2 regions of the Pseudoalteromonas translucida KMM 520 genome follow, and region 2 is predicted to be linked to the other one. Evidence: predicted binding sites of a transcription regulator. Region 2 holds the regulator's gene; the other holds the start of a gene.
What was found. The regulator NrdR, encoded in region 2, represses ribonucleotide reductase genes. The targets are predictions, from matches to a motif close to AAACACNANATNTNGTGTTT.
Positions count from the first base shown of each region.

Region 1: nrdA (class 1a ribonucleoside-diphosphate reductase subunit alpha) is a predicted target of NrdR. The motif match lies at 9,023-9,042, and genes of this name have one in related genera.

Region 1 covers NZ_CP011034.1:1,628,569-1,640,995, forward strand. The annotation lists gene PTRA_RS07690 (TonB-dependent receptor) at 1-1,408, opposite strand, end outside; gene PTRA_RS07695 (type IV pilin protein) at 1,762-2,166, shown strand; gene PTRA_RS07700 (GspH/FimT family pseudopilin) at 2,157-2,606, shown strand; gene PTRA_RS07705 (type IV pilus modification PilV family protein) at 2,600-3,010, shown strand; gene PTRA_RS07710 (PilW family protein) at 3,007-3,519, shown strand; gene PTRA_RS07715 (DUF7305 domain-containing protein) at 3,520-5,118, shown strand; gene yfaE (class I ribonucleotide reductase maintenance protein YfaE) at 5,148-5,420, opposite strand; gene nrdB (class Ia ribonucleoside-diphosphate reductase subunit beta) at 5,420-6,550, opposite strand; gene nrdA (class 1a ribonucleoside-diphosphate reductase subunit alpha) at 6,618-8,900, opposite strand; gene PTRA_RS07740 (HAD family hydrolase) at 9,975-10,655, opposite strand; gene ubiG (bifunctional 2-polyprenyl-6-hydroxyphenol methylase/3-demethylubiquinol 3-O-methyltransferase UbiG) at 10,655-11,365, opposite strand; gene gyrA (DNA topoisomerase (ATP-hydrolyzing) subunit A) at 11,543-12,427, shown strand, end outside.
Region 2 covers NZ_CP011034.1:2,686,089-2,698,515, reverse strand. The annotation lists gene rdgC (recombination-associated protein RdgC) at 1-48, opposite strand, end outside; gene thrA (bifunctional aspartate kinase/homoserine dehydrogenase I) at 610-3,027, shown strand; gene thrB (homoserine kinase) at 3,037-3,972, shown strand; gene thrC (threonine synthase) at 3,983-5,266, shown strand; gene glyA (serine hydroxymethyltransferase) at 5,537-6,793, shown strand; gene nrdR (transcriptional regulator NrdR) at 6,898-7,347, shown strand; gene ribD (bifunctional diaminohydroxyphosphoribosylaminopyrimidine deaminase/5-amino-6-(5-phosphoribosylamino)uracil reductase RibD) at 7,350-8,498, shown strand; gene PTRA_RS12395 (riboflavin synthase) at 8,503-9,156, shown strand; gene ribBA (bifunctional 3,4-dihydroxy-2-butanone-4-phosphate synthase/GTP cyclohydrolase II) at 9,185-10,297, shown strand; gene ribH (6,7-dimethyl-8-ribityllumazine synthase) at 10,391-10,855, shown strand; gene nusB (transcription antitermination factor NusB) at 10,871-11,281, shown strand; gene thiL (thiamine-phosphate kinase) at 11,375-12,349, shown strand; gene PTRA_RS12370 (phosphatidylglycerophosphatase A family protein) at 12,346-12,427, shown strand, end outside.

The sequences.
Region 1 (12,427 bases), 1.1 Mb from region 2:
TTACATCACCAAACTCACGTTCTTCTAATAAATATAAAGCATTAGTGGTAGTTACACTGGCTGGCGTAAATGCTTCTTCGCCGTTGGCATCATAATCAGAATCACTGTAGTGATAACCCACCATACCGTGCCAATCAGCTAATCTATGTTCTATGTTTAAGCGTGCTTCAGTGGTTTTATTCTTAAACGTAGTACCTATTTCACCATCTTCAATTTCACTGTGTAAGTAATCTGTATAGCCTAAGCGTAAATTAATGGTTTCAATCCAATTATTATGCAGCGCATAGCTTAATAGGCCTTGCCAGCGATCTTGCTCTAACTGGGCAAAAACCGGTGTTTCTTCATGTGCTTCATCACTATGGGCATCGCCGTCGGCTGCGTGATCGTGTTCATGATCATGCTCATGGCCAGGAATACCATAATCCGTTTTTATTTTGCCGTAAGAAAATCCAACCGTTAAATGCTCACCTACGTAGCTAGTACCAAAGTTAACGGTTTCACTGTCGATAAAGGTATTCTCTACAGAATCTTTACTTTCAACATCACCATCTTCGTCAAGCTGGTTAAATTGTGGTGTTTGATAGTCATCGCCGCTGCGTTTAGTGCCATCAAAATGAAAGTTAAAATTGTTATAACCCGTCTCTAACTTTGCAGCGTAGGTATTCGCGTTGGATACCGAATCGTGACTATATTCTACCGCACCGGTTAATTCATCTATATTACTCGTAGGAATGCGGTTATCAACTACGTTTACCACACCACCAATAGCACCAGAGCCATACAGTAGGGTACTTGGGCCACGTAGTACTTCTATTTGTTCAGCAGCTAAGCTGTCGCTAGAAGTAGCATGATCAGGGCCAATGCGCGATGCATCACTGCTGTCTAAGCCATTTTGCATAATTTTAACTCGAGGGCCATCTAAACCACGAATAATTGGGCTTGATGAAACAGGGCCAAAATAACTCGCGTTAACGCCCGGTAAGCCTTTTAGGGTTTCGCCAAGCGTTGGTTTTGACTTGTTTCTTAGCTCATCTCCCGACAGTACACTTACCGGAGAAATCATTTCTAAGCTACTTTTGTGCAAGGCTGATGCAAACACAACTACGGTTTCAATAGAGGTTGGCTTTAAAGCAATTGCAATATTGTTTGATGACTCGGTTACCGTAATGCGTGAATCGCTATAGTTATCTTTGCTAATATGCAGCTGGCCGCTCGAATCAATATCAATGGCAAACTCGCCAAGCTTGTTAGTTTTAACGCTTTGAGATTTACCGTGTACATGAATAGTAGCGTTTTCAATAGGTTGATTTTTTTCATCTGTTACTTTGCCATTAACAGTGGCAGCAAGTGCAGAGTGAGAGCATAAAACAGAAAAAATTGCAGAGGAAATTAATGTTAGCTTAGTCATGAGTCTTTAAGTTCGTGGTTGTTATGTTGTGATATAATATAACACTACAAAAGCGACAGTTCAATGATGTTATAGTATAACTTTAACGTTACTTGTTATTCCAAAGTTGTATTGTGATTAAAAAATACTTTATTTATTCTAAACGGATGGACTTGAAATAAAATTAGCTGGCTTGGTCGTTTTACTCTTTGTTTAATACTATGTGTTTTTGTAGTTAATTGTTACCCAAACTAATATCAATTGACAATAAAATTGCGATAGATATGATGCCTCAGAGTATGGTCAAATTTATTGTTATCGTAATTGTTTATAATAAATATTTATCTTAATGTAGTACAAAGGGAAAAGTTGATATGACCACTAAAGTGCTTAAACTGGCGCGAGAGCAGGGTTTTACCTTGGTTGAGCTGATGATAGCTATTGCTATATTAGGTGTTTTATATTCTGTTGCTTTACCTAATTACACTTCTTATATCCAACATAGCCGACGTGCTGACGTACAGCAAGTATTGCTGCAGCAAACAGCTGTTTTAGAACGCCAATACACGCGCGTGGGTGGTTACCCCAAAACCTACACATTTCCCGCATCAGATTACTATGCATTTAGTTATCAATCCGATGCTAGCCAAGGTGGCTCTGATGGTAGTGAATTTAGCCTAAAAGCAACCCCAAAAGGTGCTCAGAGTTCAGATAAATGTGGTGCATTAGTGGTTAATCAAAGTGGTATTAAATCAGCGGCTACCGAAAAATGTTGGTAAATAAAAAAGCGGGCTTTACCTTAATTGAAATGATGGTGGTGCTAGGTATTATTGGTATATTAGCCGTTGTGGCAGCCCCTTCTTTCAGTAGCTTTATAAAACGCGATAGATTAGTTACCAATGCAAATCAGTTGCATGGGATCTATAAGTTTGCCCGCAGTGAAGCAATAAAACGTGATCAACAAGTTAGCTTAATTGCCAATAATGACCAGTGGCAGGTAAAAACAGACATAGATGGCTCGCAAACAACACTTAATATTTTTACAGTGACCCACGATACTATCAATATAAATTTGGTGGAACTCGAAATTTCTAGTACTGGCGAGTTAGGTTCCAGCTATTCACTTAAAGTAACTGATGATGACAACAGTGGCAATTTTACTTTGTGTATTTTACAGAGCGGACAAAGCTGGTTAGTAGAAGGAACTACAATATGTTAAGGAAATATAATGAAGGTTTTTCATTATTAGAAGTGATGATTGCAATGGTCATTGCAAGTGTGGGTTTATTAGGCTTAGCTACGGCACAATTAAAATCGTTACAGTATATAACTAATAGCTTTAATTACACTGTGTCTATTATCCAAGCAAATAATGTATTAGAACGTATTTGGCCTCATTTATGTGAATTGCAGCAAACAAACCCCAGTTTATATAATGAAAGTGACTTTAGAGCCTATTTAGCGCCACAAATTAGTGCATACACATTGACTTTACCTGCTAATTTTTCAAACGATTTAACGGTAGAAATAGCATGGCAAGATCAGCGCTTAACCGATAATTTAGAAAATAGGGTAGCGCTTAGCGGAAGCTTTCCCACGCTACCAGCAGGGTGTACGCCATGAGTGAGGTAATCGTCAAGCAGCGTGGCTTTACCCTTGTTGAATTAATGGTAGCACTTGCGGCCAGTATGTTTTTGTTAGGGGGGGTGAGTTTAGCGTACTCTTCAATTAATTCAACGACTAATACGGCTAAAGGATTAGAAAACACCCTAGAGGTAATTCGCTTTAGCAGCAACGTCTTTACCCGCAGTTTTAGACAAACCTCAAGCGTTCCTGTTTATTTAAATAACATATTAACGGTACAGCAAAACGCCGGCGCTCGCGCGTGTACGGGAGAGATTGTTAATACACCATTTACTGAGCAATATAGTCACGAAGATGACTCGCTATTTTGTGATATTGGTGATGGTAAAGTTAAAATACTTAAAGGGCTCACAGCAATTAATTTTAACATTAATGACAAGGTGGTTACTGTGTTTGTAACGGCTATTAATTTACCAGGGCAGTTTAATAATGCATTGGCTATAGATATTGCACTGTCGCAAATTATTATGAATAAGGCATTTAGTTAAATGAAAAACTCTTCCGGTTTTACACTTATTATTGTGCTTTTACTAACTTCATTAGCCTCCATTGTTGTACTGAGTTCGTTAAAAGATACGGTATTTCAAGAGCGGTTAAGTGGTAACTTTCAAAAAAAACTCAATGCCCGATTAATGAGTGAAAAAGGTATTTATGTGAGTATGGAAAACTTGCATTTAGGGTTGTCAAATAAACCATTGATTAACATTGAGGATTTAGTAGCCACTAATAGCGAATCACATGGTGATGGCTCTTTAGAAGCAAGTAAATATCATAGTGCGATTGAAGTTGACGGTGCAGGAAATATTTTAATTATCAGTCAAGGTAATCGTTTTGAAGGCGAAGCAAGAATGCAAGCCGAATTTGAGTTTATACAAGGTCAAGCAGGTACAACAACCAAGTCAGCTTTCCCCTCGGGTGTGGTGTCTTGTTCTGATATTACATATGGTGGACATACCGCAATAGACAGTTACGATTCGTCATTAGGCGACTACAATGACGGATTAATAGATGGATCTACCAATGTTACTAAAAAAGCTATTATAAAGGTGTTAGGTGATCCCGCTGTGATTAGTTTAGGCGGAGCTAAATCTGCTATTTATGGTGACATATTTGCAGTAGGTGACTTAACCATAGACGGTAGGACTATTAGTGGTAATGTGCATAGCAATGCAAGTATAACAATAATAGGGAAAACTGAAATAGGTGGGAATGCCGCAGCATTTACAAATTACACTCAATCTTCTGGAACAGTACTAGGAGATGTGACTGCTAATGGGCAGGTTAATATATCAGGTAGCGCTAAAGTGTATGGGAAAGTAAAGTCAGCTGCAGGATTAGTAGAACAAGTTGCAATTACTGGGGTAGATACAAAGCAAGCGGCTGTTTGTGACTCTTTGAACTTACGCCAAGAAGTTCAAAATATAAAACCGAACTTTCCTCTTGCAGACTTAACACTTGGTAATACATTAATTTTAAAAACTAAGTCAGCAGCTAATAATGCTTCATTTACGGCAATACCAAGTACCTTCTTAAATGTAGCAACAGATATTTATTATTTTAATAATGTACAAATTAAAAAAGGCGAGCTGAAAATTGCAGATAATCATAATGTAGTGATGTTTGTAAATGGGAACTTTTCTTTAGCTGCTAAGGGATTAATTACAATTCCAGAAAATAGTAGCCTCACATTAATTGTTAAAGGCCAGGTTGATATAACGTCAAACTCTATAGTTAATACTCCCAATAAAGGTGTAACTCAGGATGGACGTCCAGTATTTAGTATTTATAGTGCTTATGAGGGTAATGCTGGCGTAAGCCTTTCAGGTGGGCATAAACAAGTTTATGCCGTCGTATATGCGCCTTATACAGAAGTGACGATTAGATCCAACTCTGGGTTTAAGGGATCGGTACTGGCAGGAAAGTTAGTTGCTAACGGTGGTGGTGCAATTCATTATGATAGAGCCCTAGGAAAAGCAAGTTTTGGTGGGACAGTGGTAAATACACCAACAACGCCTGGCAGATTAGTATTTAAAAGATGGGTATTCGTACCAGCAGAGCAAGAAAATAATGCCCCTTCAGATGATTAACTCGTTAAGCTGGTATACTTATAGGGGCACTACTTTAGTTTAATATGTATGTCGCCATTAGGTTTACAGCAACACAACAGTATTTCACCATCGCGTACAAACGCTAGAGGCTCTTCGTTATAATCAACTTTACCCGACACTAAAGTTGCTCTACAAGCGCCGCAATAACCTTCTCGGCATTGAAAAGCTGCGTCTATTTTCATGGATTCTAAGCAATGTAAAATTGAAGGGCAGCCAGCACTAAACTCTAAGCACTGGCTGGTTTCTGCAAGCGTAATGCTTGCAGTAGGTCGATCAGTCATTATAAATCAAAGTCACCAAATTCAGAGGCATCAACTTGTGAGTCTATTTGACCAACAAGGTAGGAGCTAATTTCAGCTTCTTGTGGTGCTACTTGCACGTTATCAGACACCAACCAAGAGTTTATCCATGGGATAGGGTTACTGTTGTTTTTAAACTGTGCAGGAAAACCAATGGCTGTCATTCGGGCATTGGTAATATATTCAACGTACTGACATAAAATGTGTTTATTTAAGCCAATCATTGAGCCATCTTTGAATAAGTACTCGGCCCATTCTTTTTCTTGCTCTGCAGCGTCAACAAACATTTTAATTGCTTCGTCGCGGCACTGCGCAGCAACAATCGCCATTTCTGGATCGTCTTTACCGTCTTGCATAATATTTAAAATATGCTGAGTGCCAGATAAATGCAGTGCTTCGTCGCGGGCAATAAGCTTGATTATTTTAGCATTACCTTCCATCAATTCACGCTCAGCAAACGCAAACGAACATGCAAAGCTGACATAAAAGCGAATCGCTTCTAAAATATTTACCGACATCATTGCCAGGTAAAGTTTCTTTTTCAGCTCAAATAAATTAACAACAACAGATTTACCGTTAATCTCGTGTTTGCCTTCACCGTATAAATTGTAAAGCGACACTGAGTTAATTAAATCGTCGTAGTATTTTGTTACCGCATCGGCACGTTCACTAATTTTATCATTGCTAACTATGTCATCAAAAATAAGTTCAGGTGCTTGGGTAACATTACGAATAATATGCGTGTACGAGCGGCTGTGAATCGTTTCACTAAACGCCCACGTTTCTATCCATGTTTCTAACTCTGGTAGCGATACAATAGGCAGTAGGGCCACGTTTGGTGAACGCCCTTGTACGCTATCAAGCAATGTTTGATATTTTAAGTTACTTAAAAATATATGCTTTTCGTGATCAGGTAATGCTTGAAAGTCTAAGCGGTCTTTGCTTACGTCTACTTCTTCTGGGCGCCAAAAAAACGAAAGCTGCTTTTCAATTAGTTTTTCAAAAATAGGGTATTTTTGTTGATCATAACGAGATACGTTAACGGTTTGGCCAAAAAACATTGGCTCTTCCATTTGGTTATTATGTTTACGACTAAAGGTAGTATAAGACATGTTTATCACTCAAAAAACTATCAGAATAAAGCGGGCTTAGTGCCCGCTTAAAATAAAAACTCAAAAATTAAATTTTACATGCGCCGCCTGCGCAATCATCATCTTCAAGATCCGGTGTATCTTCTTGTGCATCAGATGCACCATCGCGGGTATTGTGATAGTACAAGGTTTTAACACCCAGTTTGTAGGCGCTAAGCAAATCTTTTAATAAGACTTTCATCGGTACACGACCGCCTTCAAACTTACCTGGATCATAATTTGTATTGGCCGAAATAGACTGGTCAATAAATTTTTGCATTATACCCACAAGTTGTAAGTAACCATCATTTGAAGGAATATCCCACAGTAACTCGTAGTTATCTTTTAAACGTTCATATTCAGGTACAACTTGCTTTAAAATACCGTCTTTACTTGCTTTAACGCTAATATGACCACGTGGTGGCTCAATACCGTTTGTTGCGTTAGAAATTTGCGACGATGTTTCTGATGGCATTAGCGCACTTACTGTTGAGTTACGCATACCGTGCTCTTTAATGCTGGCACGTAATGCATCCCAGTCAAGGTGCAATGGCTCATCACAAATTTTGTCAAGATCTCGCTTGTACGTATCTGTTGGCATTATACCTTGAGAGTAGGTTGTTTCGTTAAACTTAGGACATGCACCACGCTCTTTAGCAAGCTCGTTTGATGCTTTCATTAAGTAGTATTGAATTGCTTCAAATGTTTTGTGCGTAAGTGCATTTGCGCTGCCATCTGAATAACGTTTACCGTTTTTAGCTAGGTAGTATGCGTAGTTAATTACGCCTATTCCTAGAGTACGACGACCCATAGTGGCATTTTTTGCAGCCGGTACAGGGTAGTCTTGAAAATCAAGTAAGTTATCTAAAGCGCGTACAGCAAGCTCAGCTAATTCTTCAAGTTCATCTAGTGACTCAATAGCCCCTAAGTTAAAGGCAGAAAGTGTACATAGCGCAATTTCGCCTTCTTCGTCGTTTACGTTATCCAACGGCTTAGTTGGTAATGCAATTTCTAAACATAAATTAGATTGACGAATAGGTGCCACTTTAGCAATGAACGGGCTGTGCGTATTACAGTGGTCAACGTTTTGTAAGTAAATACGACCAGTACTTGCACGTTCTTGAGCAAACATTGAGAACAGTTCAATGGCTTTAATGCGTTTTTTACGAATTGATTCGTCTTGTTCGTATTTTACGTAAAGCGCGTCAAACTCGTCTTGGTCTTCAAAAAATGCATCGTAAAGGCCTGGCACATCAGAGGGGCTAAACAAGGTAATGTAGTCGTCTTTAATTAAACGCGAGTACATTAGTTTATTAAACTGCACACCGTAATCTAAATGACGCACGCGGTTGTCATCAACCCCGCGGTTATTTTTAAGTACTAACAGGTTTTCTACTTCTAAATGCCAAAGCGGGTAGAACAAGGTTGCTGCGCCGCCACGTACACCACCTTGCGAACAGCTTTTAACCGCTGTTTGAAAGTGCTTATAAAAAGGAATACACCCAGTATGGTACGCTTCGCCATTGCGAATATGGCTGCCCAGCGCACGAATACGGCCTGCGTTAATACCAATGCCGGCACGTTGCGATACGTATTTAACAATTGCAGACGAGGTGGCGTTAATAGAATCAAGGCTGTCGCCACATTCAATTAATACACACGAGCTAAACTGGCGTGTTGGGGTACGTACACCTGCCATAATTGGCGTAGGTAATGAAATTTTAAACAATGAAATCGCATCGTAAAAACGTTTTATATACGCAATACGTGTGTCGCGAGGGTAGTCAGCAAATAAGCTAGCAGCGACTAAAATATATAAAAACTGCGCGCTTTCATAAATCTCACCGGTTACACGGTTTTGAACTAAGTATTTACCTTCAAGCTGTTTAACCGCAGCATAACTAAAGTTAAGGTCGCGGCTGTGATCTAGGTATTCGTCTAATTCGTCAAGCTCTTGCTCGGTATAATCTACCAGTAGATGAGCGTCGTAGCGCTTGTCGCCAACCATTTTTGTTACATGATCAAATAAACGTGGTGGCTCAAATTGGCCATACGCTTTTTTACGTAAATGGAATACAGCTAAACGTGCAGACAAATACTGATAATCAGGAGATTCTTTTGAAATCTGATCAGCTGCAGCTTTAATGATGGTTTCGTGAATATCTTTAGTACGAATACCATCGTAAAATTGAATGTGTGATTTTAATTCAACTTGCGAAACCGAAACGTTATTTAACCCTTCGGCGGCCCATTCAATAACGCGATGGATCTTGTCAAGATCAAGTGGCTCTTTACGGCCGTCACGTTTGCTTACAGATAACTGTTGGTTCATAGTTTTGCCTGTATTCCTTGGGAATTATGTATTTTGACCAATGTTTATGCCTCGCTGAAGCAAGGTTGATACTTGTTTAGTATAAATTACATTAAATTGGAGAATTTAATTGAATAACATTTGGCCACAATATCTGGTGCTGTTCTATTTAATGATCACAAGATAGTGTGGTCTGAGTTCATTTGCAAGAGGTAGAATTAGCTCTATTAGTAGATAATGAGGAGATATAGCCTCTGTGTTAGTAGACACTCACCTTCGAACAATCATTTAAGGTGAAATATGCAAAAATCAACTAATGATCTGCTAAATTTATGTATTTTTAAAATAAATTCAGACTGCTTTTTTTATCACCAAGCCTTGCGTAAAAACTAACTTAATCACAATATATAGTGTTTATTAATTAACATAGCACTATATATGGTTGAGCTGAGTTTTTGTATGAGATACTTGGTTGTTATATATAAGATTGAGGCAAGGCTGTTTTCACAGATATAGTAGTATTGGAATGCTAGATATAAAAAAGGGCTAAAAATTAGCCCATTTAGATTTAGATTATGAACAAACTGCACAGAGTTATAATAGCTTTAGAAACAATCATTATAACATTTTCCGAAACTTCTATAGAAATACTTATTTTCAATTTTAATTACCCGAAATTTTATCTTGTACTTGCCGACAATTTCAGAATAAGTTACGCTAAATTTTGTAAAACCAAGCGCTTTGCTGAAATTTTAGCAAGTGTCTTTACTAACACCATATATCAGTATGGTGTTAGCCCCTCCACTTTTATAAAATGTTAATTTCATCAAAGCGTTACTGAGAAAGATAATGTGGTCTGCGTTGTTTTGCAAGGGGCAGAATTGCCCCTAATTGTGGATAACGTCGGGATAACACATTTGTGTTAGTAGGCATTAACCTTCTAACATTCAGTTAAGTTAAAATTTACAAAAGTAAACGCAGGATCTACTAAATTTACGCTTTTTAAAAATATATTTTGACTGCTTTTTTTATCAGCAGGCTTTGTGTGAAAACTAACACAATCACAATATATAGTGTTTAATAATTAACATAGCACTATATATGGTTAAAACCTTCAATAGGGCTTTGCCAATTAAAATCGGCCTGCCAGCTCAAAACTTCGGTTAAGTTAGGCACGTAACCCCAAAGTGCAGTTGCGGTGTGCATACCCGCCGCTTTACCTGCTTGAATGTCACGCAAAGCATCGCCAATGTACAAGCAGCGATTTGGCGCAACGTCCATTAGCTTGGCACAATGCAGTAATGGTAAAGGCGAAGGTTTAGCTTCAGCTAAAGTATCGCCACTAATAACCACACAGGCATTTTTTAAAGCAGGGATAGCGGCCACTAAAGGATCGGTTAAAAATCCGGGTTTGTTAGTCATGATCCCCCATTTGATGTTTTTTCGCTCCAGTTCGATAAGTAGTGGCTCAATACCAGCAAAGCACGTGGTGTGTTTGGCTATGTTAGCCGCGTAAGCGTCAATTAATTGCTTAACGAGTTGTGCTTGCGGTTGCTCAAACCATTTATCTTTAAAGCCGACTGCTAACAAGGCTGCTGCGCCATTAGATGCAGCAGCGCGATATATCTCACGACTTACTGTATCTAATTGCTGTGAACGCAGCACGGTATTTAAAGCTGCACCTAAGTCATCGGCGGTATCGAGTAAAGTGCCATCTAAGTCAAATAAAAAAGCATCGTACTCTATAGTGGGTGACGTTGATTGAGAGCTGGCCATTACGCTAACTTCTCAAAATGCAGAATATAATTTACGCTTACGTCGGTATTAAGCGAGTACTGCTTAGATAATGGATTATAAGATAACCCAGCACTGGCGCGTACTTTTAAACCCGCTTGTTCAGCCCAGGCAATTAACTGTGCTGGTTTAATAAACTTTTTGTGATCGTGAGTGCCTTCAGGCACCATTTTTAATAGCTTTTCTGCACCAATAATGGCGTACAAATAGGCTTTAGGGGTTTTATTAAGTGTTGAGAAAAACACATTAGCACCGGGTTTTGCAAGCTCAGCAACAGCATGAATAATAGAAGCCGGATCGGGTACATGTTCCAGCATTTCCATACAGGTTACTACATCAAAGCGAGCAGGGTGCTCGGATGCGTATTGTTCAGCTGGTACTTTAATATACTCTACATGTACGCCTGTCTCTAGGCTGTGTAATTTGGCAACAGTTAAAGGCTCTTGGCCCATATCTATGCCGGTTACCTTTGCCCCCATGCGCGCCATGCTTTGGCTTAAAATACCGCCGCCACAACCTACGTCTAGTGTTTCTTTGTCAAATAAACCGCCAGTTTTATTGGCTATAAAGTCTAAACGTAAGGGGTTTATTTCGTGAAGCGGTTTAAATTCCCCGTCTAAATCCCACCACCGCTCTGCGATGGCCTCAAATTTTGCAATTTCTGCGTGATCTACATTTTGATGTTCGGTCATAAAATACTTCCTCGTCAATCTGGGGGCATTATATAGGGCTAAATTGGTAAATCGCAAAGTTTTGCGCCTGTAAATCTAAATAAATTGTGGTAGCATGTTTCTTTAGCAATAATAACAAATTCTCTTGATACCTAATAGTGGGTGTTTAAGAGCTGATACTGAAGGAATGTGATATCAATGACTGATCTCGCCCATGGCATTCTGCCAGTCAATATTGAAGACGAGTTAAAAAACTCCTACTTAGATTACGCAATGAGCGTAATTGTAGGACGTGCATTACCAGACGTGCGTGATGGCTTAAAACCTGTTCACCGCCGCGTTTTGTTTGCAATGAACGAGCTTAGTAATGATTGGAACAAGCCTTACAAAAAATCGGCACGTGTTGTCGGTGACGTAATCGGTAAATACCACCCACACGGCGATAGTGCTGTTTACGACACTATAGTACGTATGGCACAGCCATTCTCACTGCGTTATATGCTAGTAGATGGTCAAGGTAACTTCGGTTCGGTTGATGGTGATTCAGCAGCGGCAATGCGTTATACAGAAGTACGTATGGCAAAAATGTCGCATGAATTATTAGCCGATCTTGAAAAAGAAACGGTTGATTTCGTTCCTAACTACGACGGCACTGAGCAAATCCCTGACGTTTTACCGACCAGAGTTCCTAACTTATTAGTAAACGGTTCATCGGGTATTGCGGTAGGTATGGCAACAAACATTCCACCTCATAACTTAACTGAAGTGGTAAATGGCTGTTTAGCACTCATTCAAAACCCTGAATTATCTATTTTAGAGTTAATGGATTATATCCCGGGCCCAGATTTTCCAACTGCTGCAATTATCAACGGTAAAAAAGGCATAGAGCAAGCCTATTTAACTGGCCGTGGTAAAGTGTACATGCGTGCCCGCGCTGAAATAGAAGTAGATGAAAAAACGCATCGTGAAACTATTATTGTTCACGAAATACCTTATCAAGTTAACAAAGCGCGCCTAATTGAAAAAATTGCCGAGCTGGTTAAAGATAAAAAAATTGAAGGTATTAGTGCGCTACGTGATGAA
Region 2 (12,427 bases):
CGAAACATCTTGTTTAAAGCGATAACATATAAGGTTACTAAACCACATAGGAATACAGATCCATTTAAAAAATTTGCACAATCATAGCAATAAAATCAGCATCTCGAAATGGCTGATTTAGTGATGGATGCTTTTAAAACAGGGTGAGTATTTAAGATACATTTAATGCTTAAATACAAGGCGTAAAATATAACGTCTTTCGACATTTAATATATTTCAAAGAGCTTTACCTATGTTGAAATTTATTAATAGTATATTCACACTTAATGCGTTGGTGGCATGTGCGTGCTGTTAGTGGCGTTAGGCGTAATTAGCCTAAATTTAAAAAAAGAATTAAAGTTGCTTTGAATAAGATTTTGCATAAATTTGGCATTTACTAGAAGTTAAGATGAAAAAAAAGACTGTTTTATCTTCTTAATGAGGGTTGACAGTATAGCCAGTGTTAAGGCAGTCTTAAGCTATGAAAACATTTAGTCTTGCAGCGACCATTATTATTACAACCATCATCCTAACTGGATAGTGGCATAGGTCGGTGCAACAAATTTAAAGGCCTGTGTTCACTTAGAACCCAGGCCTTTTTTCGTTTTATGGAATGAGGAAACATAAAAAATGCGCGTTTTAAAATTTGGCGGATCATCGCTTGCCGACTTTGCTTGCTTAGAGATGGTTGCCGTGCTGGCAAAAGCACAATTAAAAGATGAAATGTTATTAGTGCTTTCAGCCCCCGGTGGGATGACCGATTCATTAGTTGCGTTAGCCTCAGCGGCTGAGCAGGGTGAAGACTTTAGTCACTTGTGGCAAGCACTGGTAAATCGATGTGACGAGTTAAAAAAAGCAGTAGAGCAAGGCTATGGTGAAATTGAAAACTGGCCAAATTTTACCGAACTCAAAAACAAACTAGATGGCGTATCACTGATTAAATGCTGCCCAGAGCAAGTACGTGCTTTTATTATTAGCTTTGGTGAGCGCGTTAGTGTGTCGTTAATGCAATGCTTACTCGGTGATTTAAACGCGCAGTACCTTGAAGCGACCAATTGCATAGTATCAACCGGTGGTTATATAGATGCAGAGGCAGACTTAGTTGCTAGTAAAGTACGCTTTCAAGCCGTATTAAAAGAACAACCAGCAACTATTTATATTATGCCCGGTTTTACTGCCAGTAATGAGCAAGGCGAACTGACCACTTTGGGCCGAAATGGCTCAGATTATTCTGCGGCAATTGCTGCAGCTTGCTTAGAAGCCGATGTTTGCCAAATTTGGACCGATGTAGATGGTGTTTACAGTGCCGATCCGCGTTATATAAAAACCGCCACTAAAGTTGATTTTTTATCTTATAAAGAAGCGATGGAGCTTTCTTACTTTGGTGCAAAAGTACTACACCCTAAAACAATTTTACCCTGCGCTAAAGCCGGTGTACCGTGCGAAATTAAAAACACTCGTAACCCCAATGCACAAGGCTCACTTATTAGTAACGAAAGCGTTTCATCTGAGCCAGTAAAAGCACTGTCAAGTTTACAAGATTTAGCAATGCTTACCGTGTCGGGCCCCGGCATGAAAGGTAAAGTGGGGATGGCATCTAAAGTATTTAATGCCCTTGCGCTTGATAATGTGTCGATTGTTTTAATTACCCAGTCATCGTGTGAGTTCAGTATTAGTTTTTGTGTTCATGAGGTCGATTTAGCGCTGGCACTTGAAGCGTTGCAAACCGCATTTAAATTAGAGTCTCAAGCTGGTTTAATTGAACCAATACAAGTAAAACGTAACTTAGCTATTGTTACTTTAGTGGGCGATAATATGCGTGCGCACAAAGGTTTAGCGGCTAAGTTTTTTGCATCACTTGCTCAAGCACAAGTAAATATTGTAGCTATAGCCCAAGACTCTACCGAAAGTTCTATTTCGGCCGTGATCGATGGTGAGCGTTGTAATGGCGCGGTAAAGGTTTGTCATGAGAATTTCTTTACCCATATTCCATCAATTGACGTGTTTTTATTAGGGTGTGGTTTAGTAGGGCAAGAGCTTATTGAGCAACTAGAGCGTCAACAAGCATGGCTTGAAAAACGCAATATTAAACTCAAGCTTTATGGGGTTGCCAACTCTCGCCAGCTACACTTAGACAGTGAAGGTATTGCCTTTGATGATTGGCAGCAAAAGCTTGGCGCATCAGAACAGGCTTTTGATTTAAAACTAGTTGAACAATTTGTACAGCAAAACCATTTAATAAATCCTGTATTAGTTGATTGTACTTCGTCAGATGCGTTATCGGCGCAATACGTAGACTTTTTAAATGCCGGTTTCCATGTTGTAGCCGCAAATAAAAAGGCCAATACAAGCTCGTATGCTTACTATCAAGACTTAATTACAGCAACGCAAAAAAATGGCCGTAAGTTTTTGTACGAAACCAACGTAGGAGCCGGTTTGCCGGTACTCGATAACTTAAAGTCGTTATTTGGTGCAGGGGATGAGTTACTAGAATTTAGCGGTATTTTATCAGGCTCGCTATCGTACATGTTTGGTGCGCTGCAAGATGGCTTGTCACTGTCTGAGGCAACAATTAAAGCCAAAGAAAGTGGCTTTACAGAACCTGATCCGCGTGATGACTTATCGGGGACAGACGTAGCACGAAAACTATTAATTATTGCCCGCGAGTCTGGCATGCCACTAGAGCTAAGCGACATTGAAGTAGAGTCGGTGTTACCGCACGATTTTGCACAAGGCGATGATGTAAATACGTTTATGGAAAAGCTTCCTAGCCTAAACGCAGGTTTTAACGACCGTATAGCAAGTGCTGCAGCAGAGGGTAAAGTACTGCGTTACGTAGGCACAATTAAGCAAGGCCACTGTAAAGTAGGTATAGAAGCCGTTGATGCAAAACATGCACTTTACGATATTCGTGATGGCGAAAACGCATTAGCAATTTTAAGTCAGTATTATCAGCCACGCCCATTTGTTATACGAGGCTATGGCGCAGGTTCAGCAGTAACGGCCGCTGGTGTATTTGCTGATATTTTAAAAACGTTATCGCGCTAGGAGCAAACAATGATTGAAGTATATGCTCCCGCATCTATTGGTAATTTTGCCGTTGGCTTTGACGCATTAGGCGCAGCTCTTGCACCTATTGACGGCAGTTTATTAGGCGATGTAGCCGTTGTTAGTGCCGCATCGAGCGATGAGTTTATTTGCTCTGGCGAATACGCGCATAAGCTACCAAGTGATGCCAGTGAAAACTTAGCGTATCAATGTTTAGTGCATTTTAGAGCGCATGTAGCGCCTAATATGCCAAGTGTAAAGTTGGAACTGAAAAAGAATTTGCCCATAGGTTCAGGGCTAGGATCAAGTGCGTGTTCGGTGGTAGCAACCTTTGCTGCCCTTGATAAATTTGCCGGTACCAAGCTTAGCCAAGTTGAACTTATTGAATTAATGGCCGACTTTGAAGCAGTTGTTAGTGGTGGTCGTCATTACGATAACATCACGCCATGTTATTTAGGTGGCCTGCAGCTAACTGGCGATTTAATTCCTAATAAATCAATTGCTTTGCCAGTTGATGAAAACTGGTATTACGTTGCTGCGTTTCCTGGTTTTTCACTTAATACAGCAAAAGCACGCTCAGTTTTACCAAAAGAATTGAGCATGCACGCAGGTGTAGAATTTGCGCAGCGTTTATCTGCCTTTAGTAGTTTATTGTTAATGCATCGCTTTGATGATGCATTGAGTATTATGCAAGACGATATAGCCGAGCCATACCGTGCGCCACTTATAACAGGCTTTAGTGAAGCAAAAGCGAGTTTGCCAGCGCTAGGCGCCGAAATTGTTAGTATTTCTGGTGCAGGGCCAACATTATTTACTGTGTGTAAAACATTAAAAGCTGCACAGCAATGCGCGCAGTGGCTTGAAAGTAACTACATAAACGAGCAAGGTTTTTGCCATATTTGTAAATTAGATAACGACGGCACACGTCAATTAACAGTTTTATAGGATAGCAGTTATGCAATTACATAATTTAAAAGAGTGTTCGCAACAAGTGTCGTTTGTTGAGGCAGTAAAAACGGGTTTAGGGCGTAATCAAGGGGTGTTTTTTCCCGAGTCATTAACACCGCTAACGGATGTTGATGCACTACTTGATATGGATTTTGTAACCCGTAGCAGTAAAATACTCTCGCATTTAATTGGCGATGAATTACCAGCTGATACCGTTACACATATGGTTAAAAATGCATTTAACTTTCCGGTTAAGCTGGTGGAAGTGGCAGAGAACACTTATTGTTTGGAGTTGTTTCATGGGCCTACCTTAGCGTTTAAAGATTTTGGTGCGCGTTTTATGGCAGAGTGTTTAGCGCAGTTTAATCAAGGCGATAAAGTGACTATTTTAACTGCAACGTCGGGCGATACTGGCGCGGCGGTTGCACATGCGTTTTATAATAAGCCTAATATCGACGTAGTAATTTTATACCCTAAAGGTAAAATTTCACTGGCGCAGCAAAAGCTCTTTACTACATTGGGTGGCAACATTCATTGTTACGCGGTTGAAGGCAGCTTTGATGATTGCCAAGAGTTAGTTAAAAATGCGTTTTTAGATGAAGAAGTTAAATCTACACTGGGGCTTAACTCTGCTAACTCTATTAATATTAGTCGCTTAGTAGCGCAAGTTTGTTATTACTTTGAGGCAATTGCACAATTACCAAAAGCAAAACGTGCTACTGCGCACATTTCGGTTCCAAGTGGTAACTTTGGTAATGTGTGCGCGGCAATGATAGGTGCTGTTATTGGTTTGCCTGTTGGCAAACTAAGTGCAACTACTAATCAAAACGATACAGTACCGCGCTTTATGCTGGATAAAAACTGGACGCCAAATGCGACGCTAGAATCACTTTCAAATGCTATGGATGTAAGCAAGCCAAATAACTGGCCACGAGTGCAAACTATGCTCGACAACAATTGGTTTAGCTACGATAATTTTTATTCAACCAGCGTAAACGAGCAAGATACGCAAACAGTGATGAAAAATATTCAACAAACAGGTTATGTTGCTGAGCCGCATACCGCTATTGCATACCAAGGGCTTGTTGAAAATCGCGCTTCTGGTGCTGCTGGAATCTTTTTAGCCACGGCTCATCCTGCTAAATTTAAAGACAGTGTTGAAGGTATTTTAAACATTGAACTAGATATGCCAAAGCCACTTGCAGATGCATTAGCTAAGCCATGCTTAGCTAATGATATAAATGCTGATTATGATGCCTTACGTACTGAAATGCTTAAAAAATTAAGTTAAAAATAAAGTTTAATTAAAGCGGCCTTGGTCGCTTTTTTATAGGTATATTTTAGTGTGGATGTTAATCCTTTCATTAGCTATGCAAATATAGTAATTAATATATATTTTAATTTGTTATGTAATGATTAAAAAATATCATCTTAAAAAGCCTGTGAAATAAATTCAATCCCTGTTTAAATATCCTCAACTTAAGAGCGTAGGCAAATAGTCGTTTTAAGCGTACAATAAAGCCTCTAAAAAATACCATACACCTTGCCCCAGGAGACCCCAATGTTAGAACGTAGCATGAATATTTCAGATTTTGACCCAGAGTTATTTGACGCAATTGCAAAAGAAACTGCGCGCCAAGAAGATCACATTGAATTAATCGCTTCTGAAAACTACTGTAGCCCACGCGTACTAGAAGCACAGGGTTCACAGTTAACTAATAAATACGCAGAAGGTTATCCGGGCAAACGTTACTATGGCGGTTGTGAGCATGTAGACGTTGTTGAGCAATTAGCGATTGACCGTGCTAACGAACTATTTGGTTCTGACTACGCAAACGTACAACCACATGCTGGTTCGCAAGCAAATGCGGCTGTTTTTTTAGCGTTATTAAACGCCGGTGACACTGTACTTGGTATGAGCTTAGCTCATGGCGGCCATTTAACGCATGGTTCACACGTAAACTTTTCAGGTAAGCTTTACAATGCAATTCAGTATGGCCTAGATGAAACTACAGGCGAAATTGATTACGCACAGGTTGAAGCGCTAGCGCTTGAGCACAAGCCAAAAATGATCATTGGTGGCTTCTCAGCATACTCAGGTATTGTTGATTGGGCTAAATTACGTGAAATCGCTGATAAAATTGGCGCTTACTTTTTTGTAGATATGGCGCACGTTGCTGGTTTAATTGCGGCGGGTATTTACCCAAGCCCAGTTCCTCACGCACATGTTGTTACTACAACTACACATAAAACATTAGCAGGCCCACGTGGTGGTTTAATTATTTCGGCATGTGGCGACGAAGCAATTTACAAAAAGCTTAACAGTGCTGTTTTCCCTGGTGGCCAAGGCGGTCCTTTATGTCATGTTATTGCTGCTAAAGCAGTGGCATTTAAAGAAGCTCTACAGCCAGAGTTTAAAGTGTACCAAACACAAGTTGTTAAAAATGCACAGGCTATGGTTGCTGTTATGCAGGAACGTGGCTACAAAATTGTATCTGACAAAACTGAAAACCACTTATTCTTACTTGATTTAATCAATAAAGATATTACCGGTAAAGATGCAGATGCTGCTTTGGGTAACGCTCATATTACAGTTAACAAAAACTCAGTGCCTAACGATCCACGTTCACCGTTTGTAACATCTGGCCTACGTATTGGTTCACCTGCAATTACTCGTCGTGGTTTTAAAGAAGCAGAATCTAAAGAGCTTGCTGGCTGGATCTGTGACGTACTAGATAACATCAATGATGAATCAGTACAGGCGCAAGTAAGAGAAAAAGTAAAAGCTATTTGTGCAAAACTACCTGTTTACGCTTAATAAAAGTAAAACAGTAATTTAGATCACAATCGCTTAGTTTTTTGCTAAGATAAAGGCCGCTTTAAAGCGGCCTTTTTTGTTTTTTAAAACGGAAGTACCTAGCTATGCATTGCCCATTTTGTACCGCAAAAGATACCAAAGTTATTGACTCTCGCCTGGTTGGCGGTGGTCACCAAGTGCGTCGTCGTCGTGAATGCAATGACTGCCATGAGCGTTTTACTACGTTTGAGGGCGCAGAGCTGGTTATGCCACGGGTAATAAAACAAGATGGCAGCCGCGAACCCTTTAACGAAGATAAGTTATTAAATGGTTTAAACCGCGCACTGGAAAAACGCCCTGTAAGTACCGAACAAGTAGAAGAAGTCGTTCATATAATAAAATCGCAATTACGCGCAACCGGCGAGCGAGAGGTTTCGAGCCATTTAGTGGGAGAGTGCATTATGGAAGCGCTTAAAAAACTCGATAAGGTAGCTTATGTGCGCTTTGCCTCAGTGTATCGCTCGTTCGAAGATATTCGCGAATTTGGCGAAGAAATTGCCCGTTTAGGGGAATAAGTATGCAAAGCGACTACGTTTTTAACCTATATGACGAAATGTATATGGCACGTGCTATAGAGCTGGCTAAAAAAGGCCGGTTTACTACCACGCCTAATCCAAACGTAGGTTGTGTATTAGTTAAAAACAATGAAATAGTAGGCGAGGGATTTCATCAGCTTGCCGGACAAGGGCATGCAGAAGTAAATGCACTTGCTATGGCAGGCAGTAAAGCAAAAGGCGCAACAGCTTATGTTACGCTTGAGCCATGTAGCCATTATGGTCGTACACCACCGTGCGCAGAAGGTTTAAAAGCCGCCGGTGTAGTAAAAGTAATTGCTGCTATGGTCGATAGCAATCCACAAGTGGCAGGTAAGGGGCTGAAAATACTTAGCGACGCTGGTATTGAGGTTGCACATGGGTTACTTGAAGCACAGGCTAGGGCGCTTAATTTAGGCTTTTTTAAACGCATGGAGCATGGCCTGCCCTATGTAACGTGTAAAATGGCCGCCAGTATTGATGGCAAAACGGCGCTAAATAATGGCCAAAGTAAGTGGATAACAGGCGCAGCAGCACGCCAAGACGTACAGTTATATCGTGCACAAAGTTGCGCTATTTTAACCGGTGCCGACACAGTATTAGTAGATGACGCTAAATTAAATGTGCGTAAAAATGAATTACCGCAGGCATTACCTACACAGTTACCGCTTCGCCAACCGGTGCGTGTTATTATTGACTCGCAAAATCGTTTAACCCCAAATCTTGCTTTATTTGCTATTGAAAGTGAAATAATAATTTTTACTACCAAGGTTGATAAATCGCAACATTGGCCGCATTTTGTAAAGCATATAGTAGTAACTGCTAGTAATTCAAAAGTTGATTTAACCGCGGTTTTAAAAAAGCTCGCAAAGCTGCAATTTAACACCGTGTGGCTAGAGGCAGGGGCAACCCTTGCGGGTAAAATGGTTGAACTGGATTTAATAGATGAATTTATTTTTTATCTAGCGCCTAAATTAATTGGGTGTGATGGCAAGAGTTTAGTTAATTTTCCTGAGTTGATCAGTATGCAAAATACGATTAATTTAACTTTTAATGAGTGTACGCGTATAGGTGATGATTTACGTATTAGCGCAGTAAAAAGCTCATTAAAACCACTTGATAAAAAAGAGTAATGCTATGTTTACTGGGATAATAGAAGCCACAGGCAAAATTGCTTTATTACAAAAAAAACAAGGCGATTTAGCTATTCGTGTACAAAGCCCTGACCTTGATATGAGTGATGTTAAGTTAGGTGATAGTATTGCCACTAATGGTGTGTGTTTAACTGTTGTTGATAAACATGCCGATGGTTTTAGTGCCGACTTATCAAATGAAACCATAGGTTTAACTGGTTTTGCTCATTACACATTAGGGCAAACAGTTAATCTTGAAAAAGCCATGCAACCGGTTTCGCGTTTAGGTGGGCATTTAGTGTCTGGTCATGTTGATGGCATTGCTACAATTACCGCCATTACGCCAAACGCACGTGCTACAGAATATTGGCTAACCACAGATGAAAACCTAATGAAATACATACCATACAAAGGTTCGGTATGTATTGATGGTATTAGCCTAACAGTGAACGCAGTAGAAGGTAATAAATTTAAATTAACGATTGTGCCCCATACCAGCGAGCAAACAACGATAGCTAATTTTAAAGTGGGCACCCAAGTTAATTTGGAAGTCGACCAAATTGCGCGTTATTTAGAGCGGCTTATAAAAGGCGCAGAGCAGCCTACGGGCGCTGATATTTCAATGAGCTTACTCGCAAAAGCGGGCTTTATTAAGTAACGCAACTAACAACTAATAAGAGTGAATTATGAACTTACACAGCGCAGAAGAAATTATCGCAGACATTAAAGCCGGTAAAATGGTTATTTTAATGGACGATGAAGACAGGGAAAATGAAGGCGATTTAATTATTGCCGCCGAGCATATTAGCGCAGAAGCTATTAACTTTATGGCTACGCATGGCCGTGGTTTAATTTGTTTAACCATGACGCAACAGCGATGCGAGCAACTTGATTTACCGCTTATGGTAAAAAATAACGGTGCTGCGTTTTCAACTAATTTTACTATGTCGATAGAAGCTTCAAAAGGCGTTACCACAGGTATTTCGGCAGCAGATAGATCACGTACAGTGCAGGCAGCGATAGCTAAAGGCGCAGTGCCTAGCGACATAGTACAACCTGGGCATATTTTTCCTATAATGGCACAACCTGGTGGTGTTTTAACGCGTGCAGGGCACACTGAAGCTGGCTGCGACTTAGCCCGTTTAGCAGGGCTTGAGCCTTCATCGGTTATTGTAGAAATACTCAATGCAGATGGCACTATGGCGCGCCGTCCTGACTTAGAGGTATTTTCTAAACAGCACGATATTAAAATTGGCACCATAGCTGATTTAATTGAATACCGTAACTTAAACGAAACCACGATAGAGCAAGTTGCAAAGTGTAAGTTACCTACCGAGCACGGTGAGTTTGATTTAGTAACTTATAAAGACACCATTGACGGACAACTACATTACGCATTAGTAAAAGGCGAAATAAAACAACAAGCGCCAACCGTAGTGCGAGTACATTTACAAAGCACCTTTAACGATATTTTACTCTCAGATAGAAATTCTGAGCGTAGTTGGGGCGTGTCTGACGCAATGGCTTATATAGCGAAGCATAATGGTGTATTAGTTATTTTAGGCAAACAAGAAAGCACCGCAGAACTTGAGGCAACAGTAAAAGCGTTTGCAGCCGAAGATTCGGGTGAGGATGTAACACCGAATAAATTTACAGGTACGTCTCGTACTGTAGGCGTGGGTTCACAAATTTTAGCCGATTTAGGCATTAAACAAATGCGTTTAATGAGTCGCCCTAAAAAGTACCATGCACTTTCTGGGTTTCATTTAGAAGTTGTTGACTACATAGAGCCACAGTAATTAGGCGCTAGGCTATTATTTTATTTTTATGGTATGATGCGCTGCAATTTTTGCGCAATCGAAATCGCTCAAACTTATTTTTAAGGTTATCAAATGAAAATTATTGAAGGTAGTAAGTACGCTCCGGGCAAAAAATTTGCCATTGTCATTTCTCGCTTTAATGACTTTATTGGTAGTAGCTTATTAGCAGGCGCTATTGATGAATTAAAACGCACAGGTGGTGTATCGGATGACGATATTACCGTGGTTTATGTACCTGGCGCGGTTGAATTACCTTTAGCAGCGAAACGTATTGCGGCAAAAAAACAGTATGATGCAATCATCGCTTTAGGCGTAGTGATCAGAGGTGGTACTCCACACTTTGACCTAGTTGCTGGCGAATCAAACAAAGGTCTTGCGCAAGTATCACTTGAGTATGATATACCGGTTGCATTTGGCGTATTAACCACAGAAAGCATTGAACAAGCAATTGAGCGTGCTGGCACCAAAATGGGCAATAAAGGCGGCGAAGCTGCTTTAGGCGCGCTTGAAATGGTTAATGTGTTAGATAAAATTTAAGTTTAAGGAATTTTTGTGAAACCAGCAGCAAGACGTAAAGCACGTATATTAGCACTTCAGGCCATTTATTCTTGGCAATTAAGTGGCAATGCAATTGCCGATATCGAACAACAAATGTTGATCGAAAACGACGTGACTAAAATTGATGTTGAATATTTTAAAGATTTAGCCAGTGGCGTTGCGGTAAATTATAAGCAACTAGACGAGGCTGTATCACCGCATTTAACCCGTCCATTCGATGAGTTAGATATGGTTGAACGCGCAATATTACGTTTAAGCAGCTATGAGCTAAAATTTCGTGAAGATGTTCCATACAAAGTGGCTATCAACGAAAGCATTGAATTAGCTAAAATGTTTGGCGCTGAAGATAGCCATAAATTTGTAAACGGTGTACTTGATAAAGCAGTTAAGCATTTACGTAAGTAATATTTAGTCAAATTTTGATAATTATTTTATCAAAATTGGCTGGTATAAATTACCGTTAAAAAGGAGAGCCGGCATAGGTCGGCTTTTTTGTGTATGAAGGAATTTGAATTAATTAATCGTTATTTTAAAGGTCGTGGTATTACTCGCCGCGATGTTAACTTAGGGATTGGAGATGACTGCGCATTAGTTACTGTGCCGCAAAATTGTCAGCTTGCTATTACAACCGATACACTCGTCGCTGGTGTGCATTTTTTTGACGACATTGAACCTCGCGCACTCGGGCACAGAGCATTGGCTGTAAATTTAAGTGATTTAGCGGCAATGGGGGCAGAGCCTACATGGGTTTCTATCGCTTTAACACTTCCGAGTATTGATCAGCAATGGATTGAAGAATTGACTGACGGCATGCATGAAATTGCCGAATATTTTAATGTGCAAATAATAGGTGGCGACACGACTCAAGGACCCTTGAGTATTACTATTTGTGCAAAAGGTACAGTGCCCGAAGGCACTGCGTTATGCCGAAATGGCGCAAAAGTAGGTGACTGGATTTTTGTAACTGGGCCGTTAGGTGATGCAGGGCTTGCAATAGAGTCTCGCAAGCAAGGCTTAACGATTGAACCTGAGCACCTAAAACATATTAAAAAGCGCCTTAACTTCCCTACACCTCGAGTGGCCGCAGGGCAGGTATTACGTGGGCTAGCATCTTCTGCTATTGATATTTCAGATGGTTTACTAGCCGATTTAGGTCATATATTAAATATGTCGCAGGTTAGCGCAACGGTTAATATTGAAAGCATACCCACCTCGGATGCAATGAAAGCTAGCCTTGGTTTTGAACAACAATTACCATTTATACTAAATTATGGCGACGACTATGAACTGCTTTATACCGTGCCTGATAGTAATAAAAGTATGCTTGATGTAAAGCTGCGTCAATATGGCGTAGAGGCAATTTGTATTGGCCAAATAAAAAGTGGCGAAGGGCAAATTGACCTGTTACATAAAGGCGAAAAATTTACTTTTAAGCACCAAGGTTTTGAGCACTTTTCTAAGGATTTAAGTTGAACAACAAGCGTTTATTTAACCTAAAGCGTCCACATCAGTTTTTTGGTTTAGGTTTTGGTACTGGGCTTGCACCTATAG